3 regions of the Peribacillus sp. FSL M8-0224 genome follow, and region 2 is predicted to be linked to each of the others. Evidence: riboswitches for the same ligand, from Rfam matches in the RefSeq annotation. Region 2 holds a riboswitch; each other region holds the start of a gene.
What was found. Region 2 has a riboswitch for preQ1 ahead of MKX49_RS18395 (VUT family protein). Riboswitches for the same ligand answer to the same signal wherever they lie in the genome.
Positions count from the first base shown of each region.

Region 1 (11,855 bases), on a different contig from region 2:
GTGAAAAAACAGTGAAAATAATTTAGTTATCTAAAGGCAGTTTAAGAGTTTCGCTAGAAAATGAGAACAATAAGTTTTAGTTTTGCCTTCCACTCCAGTATAGCCATAAATAAGGGGTGGGAATTCCACTTTGCATAAAGTTTATACCAAATAGGCATCCTCCTTTTGATATAAACTCCATTAAGAAATAATTAAGGTTCCCTTAGTAATCTGAGCCTCATGTTTAAGGAATTTGGAGGGATAGGTTTTGATGAAAAAGGGATTAAAAGAAACAAGTGTGAAGGTGATCTTGGTTGGTTCCCTTGTGGGGATGGGAACATCCACTTATATGCCAGCGGCAGAAGCTGCGGAAGGCACTTCTGTCATTTTGGAAGAGGCACAAACGGTAAATAGTCTTTCAAAGCTAGAGATAGAGGGTATAGCACTGGATCAAAAGTTTACAGAAGATGTACACGACTATAGTTCAACAGTGGGGAATGATGTGGAAAAGATCACTTTGCTTGCAGCAAGCCCTAACGAGAATGCAGCCATATATGTGAATGGTGTCAAAATGACAGATGGTAAATTGAAGGATTTAACTCTTCAAACTGACATGAATACGTTTGTAATCACCGTCAGCGATGGGGAAAATGAAACCGTAACCTATACTCTCAAGGTCGAAAAACATGAAAGTGATGATAACCTTTTAACATCGATTGGATTATCAAAAGGCTCATTAACATTCGATTCTAAAGTGACAGCTTATCATGCTTCAGTTGAAAATGAAGTCCAGTCGGTTACGGTAACTCCGACATTGAGTGACAGTAAGGCAATTGTAAAGGTAAATGGAAAGGATGCAACCAGTGCAGGTGTAAAGGTTACCCTTCCAGTCGGTAAGACAACGGTGAAGATAACCGTTACAGCGGAAAATGGTGATGAAAAAGCATATACACTTACGATTACACGGGCTGCAGCCGCAGCAAAGGAAACGGAATCGAAAGCTGCTCCAAAAGAGGATGAAGTTCAAAAGGAACCCTCAACAGGAACGAGCAAAGCCCAACCTTCCTCGGATAAGGGGAATAAAACATCTTTAACATCAGCGGAATCCTCCAATTATCAAAAGCCAAGCAGTGGTGTCAGTCAAGTAACGAATGCACAGCAAATTGAAAGTATTTCAACACAAAAAGTGAAAACGGATTCTGTTTAGAAAGTAACGTCCGCAGATTCTTTAGGCGAGGAAGGCAATAATGGACCAGTGTTGAACAGCCTGACGGTATCATCCGGCGTATGGAACAAATCTTTTGAATCTAATGAGCATACCTATCATATCGAGGTCGATAATGATATTTCTTCAGTCGAAATGAATGCAACGACAAATGCCAGCGGAGCAACAATTGAATATGACGGTGCGAGCAGTGCAAAAGTGAAGATCAAGGATAAAGCGAAAACGGCCATTTCCGTTACTGTTTCAAAGGATGGGGAGCGTCGTACTTACGTCCTTGTTTTCGAAAAGGATATCGATGTTGAAATGGATGAGGAAGAAACCGTGGATGATGTCAAATCAAAAGAGGCGGAAGTTGAGGCAGCGCAAACGAGTACAGCTGGTATGACGGAGAGCGAAACATCCAATGATTCAGGAGGCCAGATTAATGGGAAACAACCTGTTGAGACGGTGTCATTCTTTGGGAATATAAAGGATTTCTTCACCTCCCTATTAAAATAGGATGGTTTTGAATCCAGCAAAAAAAGGACAAGGTTCAGGCTTGTCCTCGAAATTCATATTTATATGGGCAAAATGATTTGGACCTCGGTTCCTTGGTTCAGTTCACTGTTAAACCGGACCTTTCCCCGATGCGCCTCAATGATTCGGCAACTGACTGTCAATCCTAATCCGGTTCCTTTTTCTTTTGAAGAATAGAAAGGCTCTCCAAGATGTTTTATGCGGTTTTTTTCTATTCCGCTTCCATTATCTTTGATGGTGATGGAAAGGTTATTGTTCATTCGTTCGAAATCAACCCAAATGTGGTCGGCGGATGCCTCCATGGAATTCTTGAGCATGTTTATGAAAACTTGTTTTAATTGGTTTCCCTCACATAATAGAAGCGGTATTTCATTTTTGACAGATATTGATATTTGGGTGGGGTACGAGTCCGCCTCTGGTTTCAACAAGGTTTTGACATCATTCATCAGGTCGATGATTTGATGTTTGCTGAATGGAAGTTCCTGTGGTTTTGCCAGAACGAGTAACTCGCTTACAATAAGATTGATCCGGTCCAATTCACTTAACATGATCGTGTAGTAATGTTCATAGGGATGGTCGCTCTTTTTAAGCAGCTGGACGAAACCTTTTAAAGAAGTCAGCGGATTTCGTACCTCGTGGGCTACGCTTGCGGCAAGTTCGCCGACTATCGATAATTTTTCGGTTCTTCTTAAGCGTGCTTCGGTTTCTCGAATTTGAGTGACTTCTTTAGCATAAGTAATGATTCCGACTAAATCCTCGCCAACCATCATCGGGACAAACGTACAAGAAAGTAAGATGGACTTCCCGTACTTCGTCAGGAATTCTATATCTTTCCCTTTTTTGATCCCCTTTTGGTTTTCCATGACATATTGGCATGATGTACGGATCAATTCCGCGTCTTCTGCTGAAAAATTCAAATTAATGAATGAGGCGCCATGTATTTCTTCCTGTTGAAAGCCTGTTACCGTTTCAAACCTTGGATTCACGGTCGTGATCATTCCATTTAAATCAAGCATCAGCATCGGATAAGGGTTGTGTTCAAACAATGATTTATAGCGTTGTTCGCTATCGAATAATTGATTCTCCGCGACAACTCTTTCAGATATATCCCTGCCAATGACGACTAAGCCTTTACGAGAACCATCTTCATTGAACAGGGGAACTTTAATCGTATCAAAGGTCTTGTGATTGCCATCGGGAAGAGGGATGATTTCCTCGCACCTAGTAATTTCCCCCTTTACCCACGTTTCTTCATCGGAAACTTCACAGTAGATCAAAGATTCTTTATAAAATTCGGAGTATTCCGCGAGCTCGCTATCTCTTTTTCCCTTATAATCTACATGCTCCAATTGAAATAATTGCAGCCCGAAGGTATTGGATTCAAGCCATCGGCCATCCCCATCCTTGAAATTAACGAAATCCACCATTGAATTGATGAGTGTGCGCCGACGTTGTTCCGCTTCTTTTAATCGTTTGAATTCTTCTTTTTTAGCTAAATAAAGATATAGAATTAAGCCTATTGATAAAAGGAAAACAATGCCTTCCGCCCTTTGGAGTTGAATGAAGACTTCTTTATTATGGATATTTGTAGTTAAAAAATAGTCGAATACGACTAATGTAAGAATCCCGGATAGGATATATATTGCTAAGATGGAGCGTTTGGACATGGAGATTCTCCCTGATTTTAAGACATTTCAAAGGTAAAATTACATACACATTTTAACAAACTATCGGAAAAAAATATATGCAGAATCTCTAAATAAAAAAACAGGGGCCAATGTGGTCACCTGTTTTTTCTGAAGAGGGTTAGTTTCTTCTTCTTTTTTGCACGCTTATAGATCATGAAGAATAGTAAGAAGAGGAGTGCAAGCGCAGCTAGCGTATATTGGTTCATTTCAACAGATAGCAGTCCATAGGGAATCAGTGATAGGAAGAAAAAGTATATAAGGTTGCCAAGTGCCGTCGCCAATAAAAAGTCTTTGAAAGTGATGGTGCTGACTCCAGCTGCCAAGTTAATTAAGCTTGTTGGGATAAGCGGGAAAATCCTGCCTGTAAACACGTACATGAAGCCATGCTCCACTACAGATTCTTGCCACTTTTCACCAATCTTCTTTAAAAGAAGCTCCTGAAACCAGTTTCTGGCTGCATAAAAAATGAATCCTGAGGCAACAACACTTGTAAACCAACTCCATAGATAGCCATATATGAATCCGAATATCGTGACATTGATGGTCAGGAGCAAAATTAAGGGGATGATTGTAAAAGAATTTTGTACAAACATCAATACGAATGTCACAATAAATGTAAGCAAAAGATTTTCCTTCAATATGCCAATCACAGAATCCAAATCACTTTTCCAAACCAAAGTGAACAGTTCTGCATTAGAGTATATAAAAATTGCGATTACAAGTAGACCGATTATGGTCAGGACTTTTTTCAAAGGGCCACCACCATTCTTACTAATAGTTTATCATTTTCGAGTTCAATGGTGAAAAAAAAGAGCTGCCGCATCATGCAGACAGCTCTTTTCCATTATAGTGGCTTAACGGCGCGAAGATTCCTTTTAAAGCCACTTTTCAAACTGAATTCTTTTGTTCATTCCATAAATAATTGGCGCTCCAATCAGGAGGACAACGAACTCACCGACAGCTGTAGTCATCCAGCTTAGCCAGAATGGCAAGCCAAAGGCAAGGTTCAGTTCAATTGCAATTAAAAACATTGTGAACGTGAAAAAGATAATCGTAGCGATCATACGTCCTTTAATGCCTTTTATGAAACGAGAAACATAAATGACAAGCAATAAGGCGAGCAGGGATTGCCCCACCCCAAAAATCAAATCATATGGCACCATCGGCGAAAAGAGCAGATTCGATATGAAGACTCCTCCAACGATACCGTAGATATATTTTTTATTGAATACAATCAGATGATTCAACATTTCCGGTACACGGAATTGGAACATCTCAAAAGCTATTGGTTTAAAAACCAATGAGACCGCCACATACAAGGCAGCCAATAACCCGTTTATCACGAGTGTACGAACATTCATTTTACTCTCTCCCTAGTTTTTTATCGTGGGATGGTTACGAACCACGTGCAGGCGTTTACCCGATGATTAATAGTATCCCATGTAAGCTTGTTTCGTCAATTTGTAAAGAATGGTTTTAATTTATAGGTTTCCAATCAGATGAAGCAGCACAATTGGATTTTGAATTATTGCAATGAAGGATGATATTATTTCAATATGTACATAAAAAGGAGTGAATATTAATATGTCGATCGAAAGTGTCAAAAGCCATTTTAAACAATGGAATCGGGAAGGCGACGTAAAGGAGTTCGAAACATCTAGTGCAACGGTGATTGAGGCAGCGGAAACCATCGGTGTTATCCCAGCGCGGATTGCCAAGACCCTTTCCTTTAAAGGGGAAGGTGAACACGCGATTTTGGTCGTTGCCGCAGGGGACGCGAAAGTGGATAATAAGAAATTTCGTCAGACGTTCGGTTTCAAGGCACGAATGCTTTCACCTGATGAAGTGCTTGCACAGACCGGCCATGCAATCGGAGGCGTTTGCCCGTTTGGCCTGGCAAACGATTTAGCTGTTTTTCTTGATGTATCGATGAAACGCTTCGAGTCATTGTTTCCGGCTTGCGGCAGTTCAAACTCTGCAATAGAACTTACACTCGCTGAATTGTTTGAATATTCAGGTGCAAAGGATTGGGTAGATGTTTGTAAGGGGTGGGAAGAAAAGCGGAATGTGGATACGGCGGCAGGAAATGCAGTTGATGGCATTTGAAATGGGATGGAATCCACTACAGTGAACTTTATTTGCGGGGGCCTCATGCATTTCTTTTATTAAAGCGGAAAACGGGCAGAAAGTGTTCCTGATCGGAGGGTGAAAGATGTTAAATGGAAGCGAAAGAAAAAGCAATAGCAGCTATCTGAGTCTTAAAACTCTTTATGAAAAAAATATAACGGTTAAGAGCATTGCCCAGGAGCTTGAGTTTTGCCATAAAAACGATCTGGCGCTGGATATCCAGAAAGCAATGAAAAAAAAGAATTTTGATATATTGGCAGTCCAAGATCAAGGGGAAATCATCGGATATATCGAAAGGCAAGAACTAGGTGAAGGAAGTATTTCTGAATATATGAGAAACTTCTCACCAAGGGAAATGGTTTCGAATTCAACCCCTTTGATTCAGCTTCTCCATATTTTTAAGAATAAGACAAGGGTGTTCGTATTAGAGAATAATTCAATTAAAATGTTGATTACCCATGCCGACCTCCAAAAGCCTCCGATCAGGATGCTGATATTCGGATATATTACCTTATTGGAAATGAGGATGAGCGATATCATCCTGGATAGATTCGGCGATGGCAGCTGGTATCCAATGATCAGCGAAGACCGTTTAGAAAAGGCAACTGAATTATATAAAAGGAGAATCGATAAAAATGAGGATATCAATATAATAGAGTGCCTGCAAATCAGTGATAAATTCGATATTATACATAAAGATAAAGAATTGAGGCACTTCTTCCAAATCCCTTCGAAAAGTAAAGGGAAGAAGGATGCGAATGCCATCCGAAAATTACGGGATAAGATTTCCCATGCTAATGAACTGGGTCTGGACATGTCATGGATGGAAATCATCGAGGTTGTCGAGTCCTGCGGCCGACTGCTCGAAATCTCTGAATCCTATCCTTATGAAAAATAAGATCCAGCTAATCATGCTGGTTCTTTTTTTTGCGCATCCAGATAGAAAAAAACTGCCCATATCAGGCAGTCTCCCCGAAAAACTCAAAACTCCGGCAGTTGATCCAGGTTATTTTCTTTAATCCCATCGGGCTCACTCCGTAATATGTCACGTCCATATTTATGAAAGACGTCAACGTTGGCCAGGTTGCCAGCTTTGGCTTCCGCAAGGGCTGTGGGGTAGTCGAGTTCGCGGCCGGAGTCCGTCTTGATGGCGATAATATTGTCCTCTTCATTTTTCCTTACGGCGATGATTTCTTCTTTTCCTGCTGCTGAATCACTTTGGTTTGCTTGCGGTGTTCCCTGCTGTTTATATGACTCATAGGCTTCTTCAAATTTGTCCATGTTTTAGGCACCTCCTATTTATAGGGTGAACCATTTTTCCTGCAATATACAAACCGGATTTCGTCCAACTTGGGCCGTTAATTCGTCCAAATGGGCCGATCTTTCGGCACTTTTTTTTTTTGAATGCTGTCGTCTTGGCCTTTTTGCATTGGCATGGCACTTGCAACTATTTTAAGTAGTGCAGTAGTGCAAGTTTAAGTAGTAGGTGTAAGCAGTAGCAAGAAATAATATCCACTAGATTAAGGGAGGAATAGTAATCATGAATGTAAAACAAGGGGCAAGCACTGTAAATGCAAAACAACAGGTCAAGACAATGAAAGCGGCGGTCGTCAATGAATTTAACCAAAAACTTGAGATTAAGGAAGTACCGATCCCGGAATTGGAATATGGTGAGATATTAGTGAAAATTAAAGCCTGTGGCGTGTGTCATACCGATTTACATGCTGCACATGGTGATTGGCCGGTAAAACCCAAGCTTCCGCTTATCCCGGGACATGAGGGTGTGGGCATTATAGAAAAGGTGGCAGAAGGCGTAACTTCCTTGAAAGTGGGTGACCGTGTTGGGATCCCTTGGCTTTATTCGGCCTGCGGCGATTGTGAATATTGTCTGACCGGCAGGGAAACGCTTTGCTTGGATCAATTGAATGCAGGATATTCCGTTGACGGCGGGTATGCGGAATATTGTAAAGCACCAGCCAAATATGTGGTGAAGGTTCCTGAAGGGCTTGACTTTGCGGAGGTATCACCGATTTTCTGTGCAGGTGTAACGACTTATAAGGCGCTTAAGGTATCAGAAGCAAAACCTGGTGATTGGGTAGCGGTTTATGGAATTGGCGGATTGGGACATGTTGCCCTGCAATACGCAAAAGCGATGGGCTTTAATGTCATTGCTGTCGATATTCAAGATGATAAGCTTGATCTGGCAACGGAACTGGGGGCGGATTACACGGTTAATGGGCTTAAGACCGATCCTGTACAGGCCATTAAGGATAAGGTTGGCGGCGTGCAGGCATCCATTTCTGTGGCTGTTACGAAAAAAGCATTCGAACAGGCTTACAGTTCAGTCAAGAGGGGCGGCACACTTGTTGTAGTCGGATTGCCGAATGATGAACTTCCAATCCCGATTTTTGATACAGTGTTAAATGGGGTGACTGTAAAAGGGTCCATCGTCGGGACGAGAAAAGATTTACAGGAAGCTGTTCAATTTGCGGCTGAGGGTAAAGTCAGAACGAATATTGAAACAAGAAAGCTTGATGAAATCAATGACGTGTTTTCAATGATGGAAAACGGAGAAATCAACGGCCGCATCGTATTGACGCTAGAATAGGAACAGAGGAGGAAGCCCTGGAACGGGGCATCCTCCTTTTTATTATGTCTGGCTCTTTTCATTTAATATATAACGCAATTTCCTTATGGATATTTGCAAGCGTTTGGCAGCTTCATTCCGGTTGCCGTAGGTTTTTTGCAGTGCCTGCATGACGAGCTCCTTTCCAATTGTTGATTGAAGCTGTTTGATTTCCGTAAGGATTTCTTCAAGCATCAGTTCATCCTTCTCATTAAAATCAGCCACCAGCCTTTTTCGCCACTCTTCAAGAAGGTTTTCTGTTGACTGTATCTCTGGTGACACATTTTTGTCAGGTGTGATCTGGCTGTTGGATAGTGAGATATCATTGGCGGTTATTACTGACTTATTGTCTGCAAGAGTTAGCGTGCGCAAGACCACATTAGATAGTTCGCGTATGTTGCCTGGCCAGTTGTATTGCTGTAATTTTTCAATGGCTTCATTGGAAAATGAGATATCTCCATGACCATTTCTCTCAACCAAGTGACGGACAAGCAACGGAATATCCTCTTTTCGGCTCCTTAATGGCGGGATATCCAGAGTCACGACGTTTAGTCGGTAAAATAGGTCTTCCCGAAATTTATTCTTGTCCACTGCCTGCTGCAGGTTTTCATTGGAGGCCGCCACTAACCGGGCGTTCGTCCGTAATGTCACGCTGCTGCCAACCCGCATGAATTCCCGCGTTTCCAAAACCCGAAGCAATTTGACTTGAATGGCCGGACTTGCATCCGCAATTTCATCAAGGAAAAGCGTCCCGTTCCCAGCAATTTCGAAAAAACCCTTTCGCAGCTGGGTCGCTCCGGTGAAAGCGCCCTTTTCATGACCGAATAATTCGCTTTCAAGCAGGGATTCAGAGATCGCTCCGCAATTGATGCCGATAAAAGGTTCATGGTTTCGGGGGCTGGCTATGTGGATGAAGCGTGAAAGCACTTCTTTCCCGCTTCCGGTTTCTCCTTCGATTAATACATTGACGGATTTTTGGGCAACCTTGAAGGCCGTTTCAATCAAATTCTTCATTAAAAGACTTTCACCGACAATGAGTCCTGAATCCTCGGCAAGCTTATGGATGAAATGCTGGTTCAATGCTTCATTTTCATTCAATAGGTTGTCAATCTGCCTTTCCAGTACTTCAATATCCACGAAGGGTTTTTCCATGTAATCACTCGCGCCGAGTTTCATGGCATCAACAGCGGTCTTGACGGTGCTGTATCCGGTCATGATCAGTACCTTGCAACGCGGCTGCAGTTGTTTTAGATGCTGCAGGAGGGAAAGTCCATCGCAATCCGGAAGCTTCAAATCTATCATTGCGACATCAAAACGCTGCTGATTCCAGTCGATTTCATGAAACTCCTTCCCGCTATTCACAACTTGTACGAGGTAACCTTTCATCGTAAAAAGGCGGGATAGAAAAGTCCCAACCTCTTTCTCATCGTCTACCACAAGTAAATGAACCACCTTAACATCCCCTTTCTTCCTCTGTTAGTAAGGGAAGCCTCAGGAAAAAAGTGCTTCCATGTCCTGGTGTGCTCAAAACGTCGATCTTTCCGCCATGGTCCTTGGCGATGCCAAGGCTTACAGACAGCCCCAAACCTGTACCTTTTTCACGGTCTTTAGTCGTATGAAAGGGATGGAATATGAAGGGCAGGCGTTCTTTTTCAATCCCCGTTCCGTTATCAGTCACCTGAACCACCATGAACTTGTTTTTTGAATAGGTAGTGATCGAAATCGATTTTTCCGTTTGCGCGGACTCATCCAATGCGTCCTTGGCATTCAATAGCAAGTTGATGATGATCTGTTCGATTTGCGGCTGGCTGCCCTTTATGAAAGGAAGATCTTCCTGAAGGCTAAGATGGAGGGAGATTTGCTTCTTCCCAAGTTGGTACTTCAATAGGTTCAGAACCTGGTGAATGGCCTCGTTAATAGAGTAATAGTGGAACCGATACTCATCCTGCCTAGAAAAGGTAAGCAGGCTTTTCACGATTTGCCTGCATCGGTCCCCGCAAATCTTAATGTCGTCCAATAGCATATAATCCGGATTGTCCTGTGGGGTTTTCCGTAATAAAAGTTGTGAGTTACCAAGAATGGCCGTTAATGGGCTGTTCAACTCATGGGCAATCCCAGCTGCCATTTCACCAATCGCCCCAAGTTTACCGGCATGTAATAGCTGGACTTCCATCTGTCTTCTTTCGGTGACATTTTTATAATAAGCAATGACCCCATATACTTGATGCTCCTTATTCTGAATCGGGTAAGCATGCATTTCCAAGATGGTATCATGCTGAAGGAGTATTTCCTGAAACCCTGGCTTATTAAATGAAAAGGTATCCTGAATCAGATTTTGCGATTTTTCAATTAAAGGAACCAAGTTGGAAAAGACCCTGGCTGAATCATTGGATTGATAGACCGTTCCTTTGTGATCGAAGACGATGATCATATCTTCAACTGCCTTGAATGTATCCTCCCACTCCTGTTTGGAATGAAGAACTTCCTTATAAAGCTGGGCATTCTCCAAAGTTAACGCAAGCTGATTGGATAGTTGCTCAAGAAATTCGAGTTCAGCTTCATGCCATGTTTTCTTTTTCTTCCTGCCGAAAGTCCAAATTCCGATTTTTTTACTTTTTCCGTATAAAGGAACTAATAGAAGTGATTCGATCTCAAGGGATAATAGACGCTCTTTTTCTGGGAAGTCCGGTAACTGGTTAACTTCCACCTGAATCGGCTGCTTTTCTTTCAAGGCCGATGAGAATTCCTGAAAAGGGTGTAACAGGTTTTTGGGATCCATTTCAAGATCGCAGTGACCATTAGGGCAGATGTGAAGCAGGGCAGGTTCTTCCTCATATAATATGACAAAATGACTGTCATCGAAGGTAATGAGCTGCTTAAGTTTTTCAATAACATTTCGGAGAATCTCTTGGATGTCGATTTCCATATTCATATTTTTTGTGATGTCATTCATGATTTCAAGCTGCATATTCTTCTTCTTCAGCTGATCCACGGTTTTCTTAAGTTCCGTGTAATACGTTTTTTTTGAAGATTTAACGCCTGTCATTAAATCTATCAATTCATGTTTGTTCATGCTTTTCACCTCTTATAGGGCTGTAAGAAGCAGCTGATTAATCTGTTCTAAGGACATATCACGGGGGTTTGTGATCATGCAGGCATCCTCAAGAGAGGTCATCCCTATGGGATCTATCATTTCTTTCGTAATGCCGACATCACTTAAACTCTTGGGAGCCCCTATATCCCGGGATAATTCCCTTACGAAGTGAATGGCAGCCATTCCTGCTTGCTGCTCCGTCAATGCCCGTGTATCGATGCCCATGATGTCTGCAATCTCGCTGAATCGCCTTGGTGAGGCAATTCGATTGAAATCCATGACATGGGGAAGGAGTATCGCATTGATTTCACCATGCGGAAGGAGGTACTTGCCGCCTATGGCATGTGAAATGGCATGGGCAGCTCCCAAAATGGCATTGGAAAAAGCCAGTCCAGCCTGCAGGCTCGCCATCGCCATCGCCTTTTTTGCTTCCTCATTATGCCTGGATGCAACAGAGGGGCGTAAGTGGCGGGAAACGATGGAAAGCGCGTTTTTAGCTTGTACATCGGTCAAAGGTGTCGCAGCGATTGAAACATAGGATTCAATGGCGTGGGTTAACACATCCATTCCGGTAGCTGCGGTCAAATCCGGTCCCAAGGT
Region 1 is NZ_JBBOOJ010000002.1:48,539-60,393, forward strand. It holds gene MKX49_RS28235 (cadherin-like beta sandwich domain-containing protein) at 251-1,186, shown strand; gene MKX49_RS28240 (cadherin-like beta sandwich domain-containing protein) at 1,235-1,702, shown strand; gene MKX49_RS28245 (PAS domain-containing sensor histidine kinase) at 1,762-3,387, opposite strand; gene MKX49_RS28250 (TVP38/TMEM64 family protein) at 3,504-4,160, opposite strand; gene MKX49_RS28255 (QueT transporter family protein) at 4,284-4,769, opposite strand; PreQ1 riboswitch class I at 4,776-4,820, opposite strand; gene MKX49_RS28260 (YbaK/EbsC family protein) at 4,993-5,514, shown strand; gene MKX49_RS28265 (hypothetical protein) at 5,621-6,433, shown strand; gene MKX49_RS28270 (DUF3892 domain-containing protein) at 6,517-6,816, opposite strand; gene adhP (alcohol dehydrogenase AdhP) at 7,130-8,143, shown strand; gene MKX49_RS28280 (sigma-54-dependent transcriptional regulator) at 8,186-9,613, opposite strand; gene MKX49_RS28285 (sensor histidine kinase) at 9,615-11,234, opposite strand; gene MKX49_RS28290 (iron-containing alcohol dehydrogenase) at 11,247-11,855, opposite strand, start outside.
Region 1: another riboswitch for preQ1. It lies ahead of MKX49_RS28255 (QueT transporter family protein); the one in region 2 lies ahead of MKX49_RS18395 (VUT family protein).

Region 2 (7,166 bases):
GGGCGTGAACCACCATATCCTTGACATGTCGCTGCTGAACCAACTGGCACCGAATGCATTGACAAGAAGTGATATCGCAGTGTCGGACGGAGAAGAAGGGGAACTGCCGTCGACGTTCGTGCCAGGGAGGAATTTGCTGTTCCTTTCGTTTGCCGGAGTGCTGGCGAGCCAGATTGGCGCTAAACATATTGTCACAGGAGTCTGTGAAACGGATTTCAGCGGATATCCTGACTGCCGCGATGTATTCATTAAATCGTTGAATGTGACCTTGAACTTATCGATGGACCAGTCATTCGTGATTGATACGCCGCTAATGTGGCTTAATAAAGAGGAAACATGGGAGCTTGCTGACCAGCTTGGCGCGTTCGACTTTGTCCGCGAAAAGACCCTGACTTGCTATAACGGAATCATCTCCGATGGCTGTGGAGATTGTCCGGCATGTAATCTGCGGAAAAAAGGACTCGATGACTATGTAAGCAGACGGAAGGTGCTTTCATGATGTACGGTTTTAAGATAGTGGATAAACTCCAGAAAATAGATGAAGATATTCAGCGCAGCCAATTGAAGTATACAAACAAGAGGGTTCTCGTGAGTAAGGAATTCACCTTTGACGCGGCGCACCATCTGCATGACTATGAAGGGAAATGCAAGAACCTGCATGGCCACACGTATAAAGTCATTTTCGGATTGAGCGGGTATACGGATTCACGCGGGTTGATGATAGATTTTGGTGACATCAAGGATATATGGAAAAATGAAATCGAAATCCACCTGGATCATCGTTATTTGAATGAAACCCTGCCGCTCATGAATACAACAGCTGAAAATATGGTTGTCTGGATTTATGAAAAAATGGCCGAAGCCCTATCATTAAAAGAATATGAGGGTGCTAGAGTCGAATTTGTTCGACTGTACGAAACGCCGACAAGCTATGCCGAAGCCAGACGGGAGTGGATGGAAAGTGAGTAAACTCCCGGTTATGGAAATCTTCGGGCCGACCATCCAAGGAGAGGGAATGGTCATTGGTCAAAAAACCATGTTCGTTCGGACGGCCGGCTGCGATTATTCATGTTCCTGGTGTGATTCCGCATTTACATGGGATGGCACAGGTAAGGAAGATACCGTTCAGATGACTGCCGATGAAATATGGGATGAGCTGAAGCGAATTGGGGGTTCCGGTTTTTCCTTCGTGACGATATCTGGGGGAAACCCGGCCCTGTTGAAAAACCTGAACGGCTTGATAGCGATCTTACATGAAAATAAAATGAAAATAGGTGTCGAAACACAAGGGAGCCGATGGCAGGATTGGTTTCTCGATATTGATGAACTGACTATCTCACCTAAGCCGCCGAGCTCTGGAATGAACACGGACTTTACCGTGCTTGACCAAATCATCTCGAATCTTGCCAATCGAAATCCAGAAAAACATGTTTCATTGAAGATCGTCGTCTTTAACGAGGAAGATTATCAATATGCCAAACATGTACATGGGCGTTACCCGGATATTCCCTTTTATCTGCAAGTCGGCAATGACGACAGCAGGACGGCGGATGATCGACAATTGATCAGCGGCCTATTGAAGAAGTACGAAGAGTTAATTGATAAAGTGATAGCGGATGATGAATTGAATGATGTGAAAGTCCTGCCACAGCTGCATACCTATATATGGGGTAACAAGCGGGGCGTGTAAAGTAAAGGCAGTGTGATGTTTAATCACACTGCCTTTTAAGCTTATTACAACCTTTGCATGTGTGTAGCTTTGAAGGATGATGTGTATTTAAGGCCATATCCAAATAAGCGATCCATTCCTATATGTGCTGTCCAAATTAAACCAATCATCATCCATGCATCCGACTTTAGGAATATGGCTAACAAAATCATGAAGATGGACACGATATAAGTATGGAATGCGTTATAAACCTTTGCTCCAATCCGATCATCGATCAGATAGGCCAGCATGGAAACATCAGGGGACAAAATCAACAAGAGGAAAATCCACCAGCTGAATTCATATAACGAATAGATGTAAATCACCGCTAAAAGGACCATAAGTCCTTCAATATGAAGGAATTTCTTCACCATTTCATAACCTCCAAAGTTTAATTGACCATTGGTCAATTATATCCAAAAAAAATTATATGATGTTCTTGGTGATATTTTTTACATGAAAATAGGCTAAACCTTTTACATCTTGATAAGATAGCTCAGAATTAATATAAAAAGTTATGAATCCGTGAAGAGAAAGAAAAATCGACCAAATGGATGCAGGATTTAGTTTGTTGTCCGTTAGATCCGTCAAGGACTGGATTAGCTTTTCGTATGTTTTATTAGAGTCGAATTGAAGTAACTGCTGAATTTCTTTTTCCTTCGATAAGAACATGATGGAATAATGATTCTGTTGGGTTAAACCGAACTCCAAGAAGCACAATAAAATCTTTTCCATTTTTACAGAAGGGTCATTTTTCGACAGGATGATATCATCGATTAAAGAATTTAAAACGGAAAAATCCGTTTTCACCAAACTATAAAATATTTCCGCCTTGTTTTTAAAATGATAATAAATGGCTCCATGACTGCAATCCAATGATTTAGCCAATTGCCTCATCGAGACATTCGAATACCCTAACGCTGCAAAAAGGTTTCTAGCTTCATTCAAAACCATGTCCCTGGATAATTCTTGACCTGCCGATTTCCTTGGCGACATCTTGTCACCTCCTTATTAATTGACCACTGGTTAATTAGGATGATAGCTCACGGATTTTCAAATGTCAATTATTAGGTCGAATGATAAAGTACTGTTTTTTAAGTGGGATTTTGCCATTTGTTTCACCAGTGTTGCAAAGGATAAACCCCCAGTTTATTGAGGGTTTATGCAATTTATTAAAAAACTAATGATGCTCTCAAAGTAGTAACGCCATTTTCTAAATAACCCTTTAAACAGGTTAATGTATATACCCAACCTTCTTTTTGTCCGATCATTTTGTTTATTATTTCAGGGTCGTCTTCACTCAATCCAGATTCGTTCACTTCAATGATCGTACTCGTTTTATCCAACTCTTTTAGTGTAATGGTAACAATCGTTTCTTGATCATTTCCGCCCCATGCAAACACGATTTTCCTATTTTCCTCTACTTCCAATACATGAATGACCACTTCAGCATCGTATTCGTTGTATCTCAATGTAGGCGTCCTGCCTTTTTCCCATCTTTCCGAACTTGATGAGAACCAGAAATTCCCGATTTTTTCAGGATTCACAATGGCTTCAAACACTTCATTAGCTGGCTTGATTATCTTAAATTTCGTGATTATTTGGGTATCCATTATTAACTCAACTCTCTTTCAATGTGTTTTTATAGTTTCCGTTTAATTATCCCAGTCTACTGATATGGGCGGGAGGGTCCGTCCAGTTTCAAGCAAGCTCTTCAGGTTACTTAAAAGGGCTGGCCATCCATTATTCAAGCCTTCAAAGGTATTGTCATCATATACGAAATCCGTCTCCAATAGCTCCTCATGCCTAAGAATTAACTTCACAGTCGAATCGTCCATTTTCTGTAATTCAAAAGTGACCCGTGTAGGCTGCTCGCGAGGTGTTTCGTCTCCTGCCATGATCCATGTAAACGAGAGCAGGTGCAACGGCTCGCATTTAAGTACATGCCCATGATCGGTAATCCGCCCATCTTCCAGCAAATATTTAACGGCTGACCCTTCTTGCCAGTCAGACTGAACTTGTAATCCGAAGTGGTATTTCTTCGTGACTTCACCACTCGTCAAGGCTTCCCAAAGCTTCTCTGGTGTGGTTGAGATATAAATAGGATAGACAAACGTAGTTTTTTTCATCATTCTTTTTCTCCTCGCCAAATAAGGTACAAGACTCTATCTTTGATTTTCGGCTTTTATATACAGACGGTCAAGCAGTTTTATGCGACAGAAATCGGCAAAAGGGGGAAACAGGCCCATTGAAATAAATGGCTAAATCAATCGGTTTCAGCGAATACATACTTAAATCGACGGTATGGAAACTTCTTGATTTCCAACCGCTTTCAAGCTACGATGAATAAGGGAAATGATAATCCGCCCGGGCGGAAGAGGTTCTAGCTACCCTCTCAAAAAAACTAAGGAGAACAGGGCTCTTTCTTAGGGTGCTGTTTTTTCTGTATAAGGAGAATTAAGAAATGTTAAGAATTTTATTGTATTTAGTATCCATCATCACGGCGAATGTGGTTACAGCAGCTTTTGCGCCATTACATTTTGGCATGTTCATCATCCCGATGGGGACATTGCTCATCGGGGGAACCTTCATCTTCCGAGATCTGGTCCAGAATAAATTCGGCCGCGCGAAGACCTATATATGCATCGTCACTGCACTTATTTTATCTGCATGTGTATCATTTTTATTAGGAGATACGTTACTGATTGTGTTTGCTTCCGCATTATCCTTCGTGGTCGCAGAAACAGCGGATACGGAAATTTATACCCGTTTAAAGCTCCCGATGAGTTGGAGGGTGTTTTACAGCGGGATCGTTGGAGGATTTTTCGATTCGGTGATATTTGTCGTGATTGGCCTAAGTCCTCTGGGTGCCAATATATTGCCATGGGAAGCAGTACCCGCTGCGGTCATCGGCCAAATCATCGTTAAAACGATCATTCAGTCCATTGGTGCCGTATTGTTGGGACGAATCAACGTAGAACTGGAGAAACGTGTAGTCTCCAGTTAAATGCTAGGAGGGATGCACTCGATGGATGGAACCAAAAAAGAAGAAGAAAAATGCTATTGCCTCGAGGCCTTTCGTGAAAAATATGGCCCGCATGTTCAAGGGGAATGCATGAAGCTCTCCTGCGCCAATTATCGCAAGCAAAAAGGAATAGACAAAAAAAGGACCTGATTAGGTCCTTTTTTTGCGTGATTGAAGTGACCCACGAGTAAACATTCCAAACTCACGAGTAAACAGCGCAAATTCACGAGTAAACAGTCCAAATTCACGAGTAAAAGTGCGAAACTAAGTGTACAGTACGAATTCGCGAGTAAAAGTGCAAAACTCACGAGTAAACAGCGCAAATTCGCGAGTAAAAGTGCAAAACTAAGTGTGCAGTACGAATTCGCGAGCAAATTCACGAGTAAACAGCGCTCACGAGTAAAAGTGCGAAACTAAGTGTGCAGTACGAATTCACGAGTAAACAGTGCGAACTCACGAGTAAACAGTCCAAACTCACGAGTAAAAGTGCGAAACTCACGAGTAAACAGTCCAAATTCACGAGTAAAAGTGCGAAACTCACGAGTAAACAGTCCAAACTCACGAATGCCGTATGAATTCGAGAGTAAAATAGCAAAAAAAGCTCCTTGGGCCGTTCCATTATTGGGGGCAGGAAGCTTTTTATTTGGTTTAGAAATGCTCTGCGCTTTTTCGAACTAATTTTTCCAGGAAGAAAAAGCATTCGCGTTTCCGCTCAAGTTCGGTTTGTCCATTTTCGGTGACATGATAATATTTCCTGCGGCCTGATTCGGACTCTTTCCAATGTCCTTTTATGAATTCTTTTTTTTCTAATCGTTTAAGGGCAGGGTAGAGGGTGCCTTCACTTATTTCATAGTTGCCCTTGCTCATTTGCTTCAGGATTTTGGTTATTTCATAGCCGTATAGCTTTTTTTGTGAAAGAAGTGAAAGCAAAAGGAGGTCAATGCTTCCCTTCATTAATTCTTTATCCATATAAAATCTCCTCCTTTTCATTTTTAAAGTGTAATACGTTGTACATCGTATCACAAGGTGCATTTTACTTTTCTTAAAAAAAATGGTTAAATGACGATTGCTAAATAAATTTAATCATAGTAAAATGTGCTTCGGAACGGATGAGTTGTGAAGAGTGTGGTAAGGATACTATATACATGATTTAATGGTTTTAATGAAAATACGGAATAGGATAGAAGAATCACTACTCAAGGGGTATTAATTGATTTTTTTTCGAAAATCATTTAGATTCTATTTATCAACAAGAGCAAAGAAAGAAGGTCCTAGATAGATGAAAGTGAAAGCACCTGAGTCATTCACATATATAGGTGGAAAGAGAGCAGTTCTTCTGCTTCACGGGTTTACCGGAAGTACAGGAGATATGAAGAAGTTAGGGAAGTACTTAAATGATCTCGACTATACTTGCCACGGACCTCTTTATAGTGGGCACGGAGTATCAGCCGAGGAACTTGCTAAAACTGGTCCAAAGGAATGGTGGGGAGATGTAGTTAATGGCTATAATTTCCTAAAAGGAGAAGGCTATGAGGAAATTGCAGTTGTAGGAATTTCTTTAGGGGGAGTGTTCTCATTAAAAGTTGGAATTGAATTGCCTGTAAAAGGGGTAGTTTCAATGTGCGCTCCGACGCAAGGAAAAAGTATCGGTCGACAAAAGAACCGCTTGCTCAATTATGCACAGGCTTATAAGAAGTTTGAGGGCAAAGATGCAGACCAAATTGCTGCAGAAGTGAAGCTGCTTGAAGAAGAGCCTATGCCTCAACTAAAAGATGTGTTGAACATTATAAATGAGACAGGTGAAAATTTAGATTTAATCACATCACCAACTCTTGTTCTGCAAGGTCGTTTGGATGATCCCGACTATACGGAGAGTGCTACAGCGATTTTCAATGAAGTCGATACACAGCATAAACACTTGATTTGGTATGAAAAGTCTGGCCATATTATCACATTGGGCAAGGAACGTGAACAGGTGTATGAAGATGTGTATAAGTTCTTGAATACACTGAATTGGTCGGAGTAATAAGCGATATTTTTGATTCCCTTTAAGTTGAACGTGTAAAAAGCCTACAGTCGTAAGTAGGCTTTACACTATACTTGAGGGGATTTTATTTTGGCTGCGCATCTATTTGTAGAAAAAGACCTTTAAGGTATCGTTATTATCAAGAGTTGCCAATAAAATATCGTTCACGTCGGCATTATATGTTATTTTGATTTTGTTTTTCAGCCATGCTTCGTCTTTACCGCCCCGGTTCAATTCTTTAGAATCAATCTTTCCCTCTTTAATAATCGTTTTAGGAAAAGTGAAGGCATTTGTTGCCAGGTGCATATCTGCTGGGGTTACTGCTTCATATTGGGGATCTAAAAACAATGAAATGGTACCGCCCGGTTCCCATAGCGCGAGGGATACTTTTTGAATATCTTCGACTT
Region 2 is NZ_JBBOOJ010000001.1:3,826,231-3,833,396, reverse strand. It holds gene queC (7-cyano-7-deazaguanine synthase QueC) at 1-499, shown strand, start outside; gene queD (6-carboxytetrahydropterin synthase QueD) at 499-969, shown strand; gene queE (7-carboxy-7-deazaguanine synthase QueE) at 962-1,690, shown strand; gene MKX49_RS18415 (DUF4260 domain-containing protein) at 1,735-2,082, opposite strand; gene MKX49_RS18410 (TetR/AcrR family transcriptional regulator) at 2,135-2,704, opposite strand; gene MKX49_RS18405 (SRPBCC family protein) at 2,881-3,321, opposite strand; gene MKX49_RS18400 (SRPBCC family protein) at 3,364-3,840, opposite strand; PreQ1 riboswitch class I at 4,080-4,122, shown strand; gene MKX49_RS18395 (VUT family protein) at 4,173-4,715, shown strand; gene MKX49_RS18390 (hypothetical protein) at 4,737-4,883, shown strand; gene MKX49_RS18385 (PadR family transcriptional regulator) at 5,382-5,702, opposite strand; gene MKX49_RS18380 (alpha/beta hydrolase) at 6,013-6,759, shown strand; gene MKX49_RS18375 (DUF421 domain-containing protein) at 6,862-7,166, opposite strand, start outside.

Region 3 (11,855 bases), 3.7 Mb from region 2:
AAAGAATAACAGACTTAAGCGCTTTCATTTTTTTCCATCTCCTCTCTATCGATCTAGTGTACAACTATAAAAAAACCTTCATTTATAAGGGGTCAGGGCAGTATTTCTCCCCGTACCCATTAAATTTAAAGAATTTTATATATATTCTGAATTATATGTTACCATAAGGTTTTTTAGCAATAGCAATTTAGTCAATTTGTAAAGTATTTTCCATTATTTTGTCGATAATTCCCTCCTTTCCCACTTTGGTGGAATCAATGATTTCCATGCTTTATAAAAATCGTATTGTGTGAACGCATTTTTAGAAGATTCATCATTAAATGAACGGGATGCAATCCCCAAGTTTATGATGCTCATTATGGGACCAACACAAAAAATGCGCGCCGGATGGCACACATTTTTTCTTTATCCTATCTGATTTTCCCTTAATGAGCTGCGGTTTAGATCGTAATAAAAACCCCTCTGCCGCAACAATTCATCATGGGATCCTTTTTCAATGATCCTTCCTTCATCAAGTACGAGGATTTGATCACTTTGCTGAATTGTATTCAATCTGTGGGCAATGACAAAACTTGTCCTTCCCTCCATCAAGCGCTGTAATGCTTCCTGGATTTTAAGCTCGGTTATCGTATCTATGCTACTTGTCGCTTCATCCAAAATCAATAAAACGGGATCCGCTAAAATAGCCCTGGCAATCGATATTAGCTGGCGCTGCCCCTGACTTATTCCACTGCCATCTTGATTCAAGATGGTATCGTATCGATCTGGCAGTTTCATGATAAAGGAATGGGCATTGGCAAGCTTGGCTGCATTCACCACTTCTTCATCTTCCGCCTCCAGCCGGCCGTAGCGGATATTTTCACGAATCGTACCTTGAAACAAGAAGGAATCCTGTAAAACGAAGCCCATATGCTTACGGAGACTGGACCTCGTCACCTGTTGGATATCCTGGCCGTCAATCAATATCCGGCCGCTGTTCGGCTCGTAAAAACGGGCAAGAAGATTAATGATCGTGGTCTTACCTGCCCCCGTGGGACCTACAAGCGCGACGGTCTCCCCTTTTTTTGCATGGAAACTAACATCATATATCGTTTGCTCCTCATCATTATACGAAAAGGAAACACCCTCAAAGTCCACCTCACCGCGGACTTCACGAAGTTCAGAAGCCTGTTTCTCATCCACTTCTTCTTCTTTTTCATCAAGTATGGCGAAAACCCGTTCAGCACCGGCAACAGCTGAGAGGAGTGTATTGAATTGGTTAGCCAGGTCATTGAGCGGACGGGTGAATTGCCTTGAGTACTCTGTGAAGATGACAATGACCCCGATGGAAACCGTACCTATGCCACTCAGCGCCAAAAACCCGCCGACAGCGGCTATTACCGTGAAACTTAAGTTGTTCAGTAAATTCATCAGTTTTGGGATCAGCCCTGAGTATGATTGTGATAGGAATCCGGCTTTCTTTAAATTTTCACTCCGGATGATAAAATCACGGATCACTTTATCTTCCTGTGAAAAAGCCTTTACGATCCGTTGTCCGGAAATCGTTTCTTCTATAAACCCATTCAGTTCTCCAAGGTTCTTCTGCTGTGCTTTAAACAGCTTTCCCGTCCTGTTCGTTATCCACTTCAGACCGAAGAACATGAGAGGAACGATGAATAAGGTTAAAATAGTTAATAAAGGGCTCAAATACAGCATGACTCCGATCGTCCCGACAAGTGTCAGCACACTTGAAAAGATCTGGATGACGGAACTATTCAAAGTGGAACTGACATTTTCAATATCATTCGTGACCCTACTCATCAACTCCCCGTGCTGACGCCGATCAAAAAAGGGAATGGACAACTGGTGAAGCTTTTTGAATAGTTGATTGCGCATCGCATAAACCGTATCCTGTGCAATTCCGATCATCCAATAATTCTGAAGCCACATGGAAAGGGAATAAAATATGTAGACTCCGAGAAGCCCTAAAAGAAGGCTGATCAGCCCCCCGCTATCTCTTGTGACAATATAATCATCAATGGCCATCCCAACAAGAAAGGGTCCAAGCAATCCCAAAACCGAGCTTATCAGTACCATGAAAAGGACACAAAATAGCAGGCTTTTATTCGTTGCCAAGTAGGGAATGATCCTTTTTACCGTATTCCAGGAGTTGACCGGTTTAGACTTTGCCTTATCGGGGGATATTCTTCGACTCAAGCGAAATCCCCTCCTCCCCAAACTGTGAGTGAACGATTTTTCGATAAAGATCGCTTGTTTGCATCAAATCCTGATGTTTCCCCAGCGCAAGGACTTGACCGCTTTCCAGCAACAAGATTTTGTCAGCCTCCATGGCTGTACTGATTTTTTGTGTAATGATGAGCGTTGTGCATGTATAGTCCTTTAAAGCGGCAAGCAATTTACTTTCCGTCTTCAAATCCAAGGCACTTGTACTATCATCCAGAAGGAGAATCTTCGGTTTGCGCACCAATGCTCTTGCAATCGATAAGCGCTGCTTTTGCCCTCCCGAAAGGTTCACTCCTTTTTGCCCTAACTGGGTTTCATATTGCTTCGGAAGTTTCATTACGGTCTCATGGACCTGAGCATGCATGGCCGCAGCCATGATTTCCTCCATCGAGGCACCCTCTTTTCCCCAAGCGACATTATTTTTTATGGTCCCCGAAAAAAGCAGGGCCTCTTGCGGTACATAGCCGATCCTGTTCCGCAGCGAATTCAAGGGAATATCTTTCAGATCTTGGCCATCAATTTGAATGGAGCCGATTTCAACTTCATATAATCTCGGAATCAGCTGAAACAGTGATGTTTTCCCTGATCCTGTCGCTCCTATGATGGCAAGCGATTCTCCCGGATCGATGGAGAAGGTCAGGTTTTTCAATATCGGGGTTTCGGTTCCAGGATAGCGGAAAGATACATCCAGAAACTTAATGCCTCCCCCATTGACGGCCCCACTCTTGCTTTCCGCCTTACCTTCATCAATATCTATCGGGGTTTCAAATATTTCCGTCACACGTTCCGCTGAAGCCTTTGCACGGGAAATGACCATGATCAGCCATGAAAAAACGGAAAGGGATGCCGCGATCCTCGTGGCATAGTTGACAATCGCCACAACTTCCCCTACCTGTATATCTCCCGTTGTTATAAATTCACTTCCAAGCCAGAGAATGATCAGAATCGCCACATTCATGACAAGCATCAGCACAGGCATCGTCGTTTCAATTAAACGAAGGGAAGACACAGTCTTTCTTTTCAACTCTTCATTCGCATCGTCAAATCGGCCGATTTCATGCTCCTTACGAAGAAAAGCTTTGATCAAGCGCATGCCTATCAGGTTTTCCCTCATGACTCCATTGACATTATCGAGTTTTTTCTGGACGAGCTTAAACAGATTAGCCGCCCGCTTCATAACCCATCCCAAGAAGAAAACCAGAACCGGAATTGAAATGACCAATACGAGGGATAATTTCAAATCGACCGCAATAGCCATGATCGCTCCGCCGATTACGATCAACGGCGCCCTTGCCATGATACGCAAGCCCATAAAAATCGTATTTTGAAGTTGGGTAACATCATTCGTCATCCTTGTGATCAACGAGGAAGTCGGGATATTATTCAAGTTCGCAAAAGAAAACGCCTGTATTTTACCAAAAAGGCTTTTCCTGACATCATGTCCAAAGCTTTGACTTACATGTGATGCCGTAAATGAATTAACGATCCCGCCAAGAAATGAAAAAACGGAAAGTCCAACCATGACACTTCCCCATTTAATCACCACCGATAAATCTTTCTGCAAAATGCCATCATCAATGATTTTTGCTATAAATAGAGGTTGTAATAGCTCTACCCCGAGCTCGACAATCATTAAGGATAAAGCAAGAATGATCAAAAGCCAGTATGGCTTAAGAAATGAGGACAATTTTTTCATCTATGACACCTTCGATTCTCCGTATGTAAATAGCATCTTTTCATCCTCTCATTATACATTTTTATACAGATTTTTTAAAAGATTTTAACTGTTTTAAAGCATTGGTAAATATCTTGAATTTTTTTTATAAATACCCTTGACAAATAACAGGAAATAAGCGAAAATTCTAATTGATAATGATTTTCAATTTCATTATCGATCTCTGAAATTTGATAAGCAATTACGATATTCTCTTATCGTACCCTTTTGATATTGTACATAGATACAATGTCGCCCCGGCTTCTCTGTGCCTAGTAAAATTATATGCTCATTAGCGAATGCAAGTCACTAGAATATTGCCCCCTCTTTATTCAAGTAATTTATTCACATTGGAAGCATATTAGGCAGCCGGGGATTATTTTTTTCAACTATTAAACTTACATATATGATTAAAGGAGCAGGATGATCATGAAACTAGAAGATATCATTAAAGAACGGCGCAGCATCAAACGATTTAAGGACATTCCTGTTCCTATTGATACCATCCAATCATTATTGGAAACTTCGACATGGGCACCGAACCATAAAATGACCCAGCCATGGCGCTTCGTCGTGGTGCATGGTGATAGCCGTTTAAAACTCGCAGAAGCAACACGTGCATTCATGGAAGGCAAAGAGAAGGACCCTGAAAAGAAAAAAGCAGCCGGACAGCGAGGATATAATAAACTCATAGGTGTACCGATGTTTGTCGCAGTGATCATGGAAGAGAATCCGAATCCCATGACACGTGAAGAAGATTATGCGGCTACAAGTGCCTTGATCCAGAATTTCAGCCTGCTTGCCTGGGAACAGGGAATCGGGATGATATGGGAAACATACGGCATGATACACAGCATGGAGTTTCGTGAAGCTTTGGGCGTGAACCCAGGCGAGAAGATCGTCGGCAGCCTTCACGTTGGCTATCCCGATATGATCCCTGCCCCGCGTCCAAGGAACGCGATCGATCAACTCCTGACCATTATGGACTAACATAAAAGGAAAGCCTCCAATCTTCCAGTTGGAGTCTCAGACTGTAGACAAACTCGATGAAAACCGGGTTTTCTACAGTTTTTTTATGCTTTTACAATTTGAACGTTGATTTCCCCTCCAGGCACTCGCTTTCGTCTCTAGACGCGCTTTTCCCGCAGGAGCCTCGTGCCTTACACTCCAATCACATATAGATAGAACTTATTCCTACATTCTTTTTTTGTATTATATAGAAGTATTTAACTAGGTGATAAGGATGCTTTCTAAACATGATTTTATTCAGCAAGATCATTTATAATTTGGTGTAAGATATGTATGAGGTTGGACCCCCCTTTTTATCCGCTTCAAGAGCGTCAACTCCGATCTCCTCCAATTGCATTTGCCACTTGTCATATGGGTATTAAATTAAAACAGACGCACTGAACCCTGCAGCGCGTCTGTTAGCTTGTAATGATTATCCCCACACAGTCATTGCCACTACCATAAAGAACCAGATAAAAAGGTATGTTTAGTGATTAAAAGATTAATCGCAAAAAACCCCCTTCTAAAAGGAGGTCCCTAAACGCTCATACTCAAAAGAACTCGTGATATAATGCCTGAATTGCCGTCTCTTCGTTGTGCCCTTTCACACCGAACATCATGCTTACCTCCGAAGAGCCCTGGTTGATCATCTCAATATTCACCTTTGCTTCGGCCAAGGCTTTTGACGCTCTTGCCGTTGTACCGACATTATGGCGCATTCCTTCCCCTACAACCATGATCAAGGCAAGATCATGCTCCACATTCACTTCATCGGCATGAAGCTCTTTCTTGATTCGGGAAATGATTTTCTTCTCGGCATCCCCTTTCATCTGGTCCTGCCTAAGAATAAGCGTCACATCATCGATGCCTGATGGAATATGCTCATATGAAACTCCATAATCCTCGAGGATGTGCAGCAGTTTCCGGCCAAAACCAACTTCCCGGTTCATCAAATATTTGCTAATGTAAATACTGCAAAATCCTTTATCACTCGCAATCCCAATAACCGGCCCGTTCGTATTATCCCGTGTATTCACAATGCGGGTCCCTTGTGCCGCCGGATTGTTCGTATTCTGGATATGGACAGGTATTCCCGCACGGAATGCAGGAATCAGCGCCTCATCATGAAATACCGAGAAACCTGCATAAGAAAGCTCACGCATCTCACGATAGGTTAGTTCCCGGATTCCCTTCGGATTGGAAACCACATTTGGATTCACCGCATAAACGGCATCCACGTCCGTAAAGTTCTCATACAAATCAGCCTTGACCCCATTAGCAAGAATCGAACCCGTAATATCGGAACCGCTTCTTGAGAAGGTTAACACATCACCATCTAACGTATATCCGAAGAATCCTGGAAATACAACGATTCCTGGCTCATCACGCAGAGCATATAACCGATCATAAGACTCTGGCAGCACCCTGGTAAATCCACCTTCATCCGTTACGATCAAGCCTGCCTTCTTCGGATTGATATACTGCGCCTCCACTCCAAGGCTTTGGAAATAACCTGCGACCAGCTTCGCATTATTATCCTCGCCACCGGCCTTCAAGGCATCCAGATAGCGCTTCGGGTTAGATTGATCTGCATGCAGCAGTGCCATTAAATTTTCATGAATCCCTGTGATGACACTCTCGGATATATCCAACTCTGCAGCAATGCTCGCATAGCGGGATACAACATCTTCTATCAAATGCTCTCCGTTATCCCCGCGCAGCTGCTGTTCCGCAGCTTCAATCAATAAATCCGTTACCTTTATATCATCGGAATTGCGTTTTCCTGGAGCGGAAACGACCACAATCTTCCTCTCTGGATCAGAAACAACAATTTCGAATACCTTCCTCAACTGTTCACCTGACGCAAGTGAACTTCCACCAAACTTTGCAACTTTCATCTCGACATCCCCTATTTTCGTAAATATTCTGTCAAAATTAACTCTCCCTATTATTACGCTTTTTCTCGAAACAATCAAGTGGAAATTCCATTATAGGAGGACATTTGTACTTTTAAAAAGGACAGAATGACAGAACCACTGATCGAAATTAGCTATAACTAAAAAAAAGACAACGGGCATATGCCCATTGTCTCTCCATTCTTTAGCGATTATCCACGGTTTCCGGGTATAAGTCATGATTCATCAAGCGGTAATTCGCCATTTCCTCATACTTCGTACCTGGTTTCCCATAATTCGTGTAAGGGTCGATGGAAATTCCGCCCCTTGGTGTAAACTTGCCCCATACTTCAATATATTTAGGGTCCATCAATTCGATTAAATCATTCATGATGATGTTCATGCAGTCTTCATGGAAATCACCATGATTGCGGAAGCTGAATAAATAAAGTTTCAAAGACTTGCTTTCCACCATTTTCACACTGGGAATATAGCTGATGTAAATGGTAGCAAAGTCCGGCTGGCCCGTGATCGGACATAAACTAGTGAATTCCGGGCAATTGAATTTGACGAAATAATCCCGGTTCGGATGCTTGTTATCGAATGATTCAAGGATTTCAGGAGCATAGTCGAATGTATATTTTGTTCCTTGATTCCCAAGCAGTGTGATATCTTTTTTTAATTCTTCTTCTTTTCTTCCAGACATGAAAAGTCCTCCTAATCCCACATTTCAGGGAGATTCATAAAATGGGCCTCTATATAACAAAAACCATATCTCCTCAAAGATATGGTTGATTCGCGAAAAATATCAAAGCCATAGTTTTTTTAAGAGGGTGATGCTATGAACCTCTCCCGTATATCGGGAAATATTTTAAAATTGTCATAGTAAATATAGAAAAAATAATCTAATCTGTCAATCATACATTTTAAATTTGGTTTGATTCTTGATGGCATTCAGCTTAAAATGTAGAAGAAGTTTATCCTACACGAAGGAAGAGATTAAGTCAATGTGGATTTTTGCAGCACTCATCACGAGTTTATGCTTCGGAATCAATAACAGCATTTTTAAATGGAGCAGCGGAAAAGGGTATTCCAAGATACATATCCAATTTTTCTTTTATTTTTCAGCATTTATTTTGTCCATTGTTTATGGAGTATTAATGGATGGTTTGCAGATGAACTGGCTGTCCATCATGCTTGGTGCAGCAATTGGTGTACTGAACGCCAATGGTAACATCCAGATGGCAAGCGCCTTTGAAAAGGGTCCGGCAAGCTTGACATCTCCATTAATCGCAGCGAATGCCATATTCCCCATTCTCTGTGCAGCTTTAATTTTTCACGAACATATTTCTTCCTTGCAGTGGAGTGGAATCGCCTGCATGTTTATCGCTACATTAGTCATCCAATATACACCTAATGCAAAAGGTAATCATCAATATGTCCCATGGATGATGCACACATTACTCTCCATCTTATCTTTTGGTGTGCTCGGCATTCTTATGACGACATCAACACGTCTTCATTTAAACTCCCTTGATATCCTTGTATCAATGTATGGAGGCGGAATGCTTTATCTTCTTTCGGCTCTAGCCTTTAAAAAAGAAAAAATCAAGCTAAAGGAAGTCAAAATCGGTTCCTTAGTAGGCTTTTTAAGCATGATAGGCTATGGATGTTATTTCTTTGCGTTGAACACCGGCATCGCAAGCATCATTTTCCCTGTCGTCAGCCTGAACTGTTTGGTTGTCGTATTCGCTGGATGTTATATATTCAAGGAAAAACTAAAAACCTATCAAATTGCCGGTGTTCTAGCGGCATTAATCGGTATTATTTTAACTAAAATATAAATATAGTTCGTATAATAAAAACGACCTGGCTGTCATGTATTTAAGCCAGGTCGTTTTTTATTTAACCGGAAAATAGAGTAGGTCAAAAAAAAAAGTGTTGACACCTCCTGAAAAATATCAGATAATTTTGAATATTAACTTTCTCGATTTTACTGCTTTTGAAATGTTTGATTATCCTTCTGCCACGGGTATAAAAGAAATAGGTACAACCACCTCATTTAATTCTGAATCAGGAAAGGAAAGATGCATAATGGTAAAAGTTACAGTAACAGTTGATTTCCAAGGAAAATCTTATCAAACTAACGTCCTAACTAAACCGGGTACTGATCATGAAGTAATTTTACAACAAGCCCTTCATCAAGTTGAAAAACAATGGAAAGCATAAAAAAGCAGGCATCGCAATAGATACCTGCTTTTTTTTACCTTAAATACTATCCAAAATACTTTTCATATGCACGATTAACGACCCTCTTGCAGCAATTCCCTCCTGCTTAAAAACACTTTTAATTATTATTATTCAAAAGACACTAAAATTAAGATGTCAGTTTGTGTACTAGAATTTTTTATTATGAAAAAATTCCCAATTGAAATGGGATTATATAATAAAAGTCTTTTAAAAAGACGGTCTTTTAAAGGCGCGTCTCAGCTGTAGACAATTTAACCGTTAATTTCCACTCCAGGCACTCGCTTTCCGCGGGCGGTCAGGAGCCTCCTCGGTGCCTTTGCGCCTGCGGGGTCTCCCTTGGACTCGCTTTTCCCGCAGGAGTCTCGCATCTTCCGTTCCAATCAACTTTGTTTTAAATTTTAGTTAGAACCCTTTTGTTTGCAAACTCAAAGACGGTCTTTTAAGGACCGTCTTTTTAATGTTCTATTAAACTAAATTTCTTATTAATGGCATGGAACGTTCTTGGAGGCTATCGGAAAACAGACTATAAGAAATGAGCTTCTTCCTGTACTGTTTAACTACATCCACACGGTCGCTGTAAATATATACAAATAACCTAACATCCTTTTTGCCTCTTTTAGTATCAATGACCAATGGAGTCCCGCTGTTCTCTGGATGTAAAAACAATTGCTCGTTCCCTGGGAATATATGATTTTTCTTCAAAAACCTAGCTTTATTAAAATAATTAATAACTTGAATTTTTTCTTCACCTTCTAAACGTTTTCCGTCAAAGGTTACGATCGCATTCCCGCCACTAATTTCTGCGTGTATTTTAAATTTGCTGATAATCCAATTAACTGCATCGGTTGGAAGACAGGAAACCAATATTTTTAACAAACTTAAGATAATTGTCAAAATCAAAACCGGCAAAGTCAATTCATCATCTCCGCTACATTTATAAATTAATTCTTATATCACTTATTATATCAAAAGGGGCTGACCGTTTTTCTTAGTAGATGTGTCCGTTCTATTAACGTTTCACATTAGTTATACCGCTGTACTTAAACTAACGGGTTCTCGAAGAAGGGCATTAGATAATCAAACTATTATTTAAAAGTGTATACTAAATCAAAAAAAAGAATCCATTTTTGAATCATTTGATTACAAAAATGGATTTTTATATACAACTAATATGTTTATTCAGGAGGAACCTTTGATCTAAAAGTAAAACATAGTTTTCTAGCTAAAGCCATTAGGACAAAGCCAAACTCTGTACATTTAGAAAATGGGCTAAGCAGCTTCAAGTACGTTTAAACAAAATAAAGGAAATTATCTTTGAAATTAACTCAATTCATCCCCTGCTTCATTACTGACATTTCCACCGGCAATATTAAAGATTTTTTTTAATATTTTGCTTTTTCACGAGAACCATACAAACAATAATCAAAGTAAAGGCCGTTAAGGCTAAAAATGGGATGGTTACAAAGCCAAACCAGTTAATATATTGGGCATTACATGGCACACCGTTAACACAAGGCTTTATTCCTGCAAAACTCGGAACTTTTTGTATCAAGTAATGGTAAAAAGAAATAAACCACCCAATAATCGCCATAGGCAATACAAACTTCTTTACTGATGAGTCATTTTGAAAGGTGCCAATTCCAAGTATTAAAGCTAAAGGATACATTAATATGCGTTGGAACCAACATAGTTCACATGGAATAAAACCCCGGATTTCACTAAAATAAAGACTCCCTAGCGTAGCCACTGTTGAAACAAGCCATGCTAAATAGAGAAAAAATTGTCTATTGAATCCCGCCATATCTTCCTTCATTATTCATTACCTTCTAGCTCTTGCTCAATAAGGCTTTTTATTTTTTCATAATCAAAAGGATCTTTTAGCAAAGTACCATTCACCACTATTGAAGGAGTTTGTTCTATTTTAAACTCTTCCACTAATTCTGTATCCTTATTTACTTCTTCCATCACTGATTCCTGTTCAATATCTGACTTCAATTTATCTGCATCAATGCCAGGTATACCATCAGCTACTTCAAGTATTTTCTCTTGCGTTATCCATAATCCATCATGATTTTGACTTGGCTGTTCCTTAAATAAACCTTTGTGAAAATCCCAATACGAATCTGGAGAGTTTTTAAAAACTGATTCAGCTGCGACTGCACCTAACTGTGATTCCTCTCCGTGAAATAGTGTATTTATATAAGAAAATTTCACTTTTCCAGTATCAACATAATCTTCAACTAACTTAGGGAAAACCGTTTCTCCCCATGCCTTACAAGATGGACATTTGAAATCACCAAATTCTACAACGGATATAGTGGCATCTGCTTTTCCTATAGTCGGCTGTCCTTCAATAGGAGGTTTTTTTCCTGTGGGAGATTCATTGGTTGTTTCTGATTTCAAATTATTAATAACAACAAGTGCAGCTATTATTGCCAAAATAACAGTAGTGAGTATAACTGCAATTTTAAAACTAGAATTTTTACTTTTCATCTCATTTCACCTCATATATGTATTTTAATTAATGATTTTCAAACTTTATTGTATGCTAACCATTAAAGTTAAATAACTAGTTACGACGCATAGTACGCTCATCGTGAAACTCAAAAGAATAGGAGCCCTTTTTATGTATGACATTACGGTTAACCCTAAAAAAATTAATCCGGCTATCAATAACATCCCACTATCAATTCCTATATTTAGGACAATTTCCAAATCGCGCGTTATGATTCCTTGATAGAAAAGGTCAAACAATCGAGAAACTC
Region 3 is NZ_JBBOOJ010000001.1:90,332-102,186, reverse strand. It holds gene MKX49_RS00500 (carbon starvation CstA family protein) at 1-28, opposite strand, end outside; gene MKX49_RS00495 (ABC transporter ATP-binding protein) at 406-2,196, opposite strand; gene MKX49_RS00490 (ABC transporter ATP-binding protein) at 2,171-3,919, opposite strand; gene MKX49_RS00485 (nitroreductase family protein) at 4,367-4,927, shown strand; gene MKX49_RS00480 (aspartate kinase) at 5,497-6,843, opposite strand; gene queF (preQ(1) synthase) at 7,046-7,546, opposite strand; PreQ1 riboswitch class I at 7,651-7,696, opposite strand; gene MKX49_RS00470 (EamA family transporter) at 7,848-8,684, shown strand; gene MKX49_RS00465 (BA3454 family stress response protein) at 8,779-9,069, shown strand; gene MKX49_RS00460 (YfmQ family protein) at 9,556-10,005, opposite strand; gene MKX49_RS00455 (disulfide oxidoreductase) at 10,460-10,903, opposite strand; gene MKX49_RS00450 (DsbA family protein) at 10,903-11,583, opposite strand; gene MKX49_RS00445 (copper resistance D family protein) at 11,629-11,855, opposite strand, start outside.
Region 3: another riboswitch for preQ1. It lies ahead of queF (preQ(1) synthase); the one in region 2 lies ahead of MKX49_RS18395 (VUT family protein).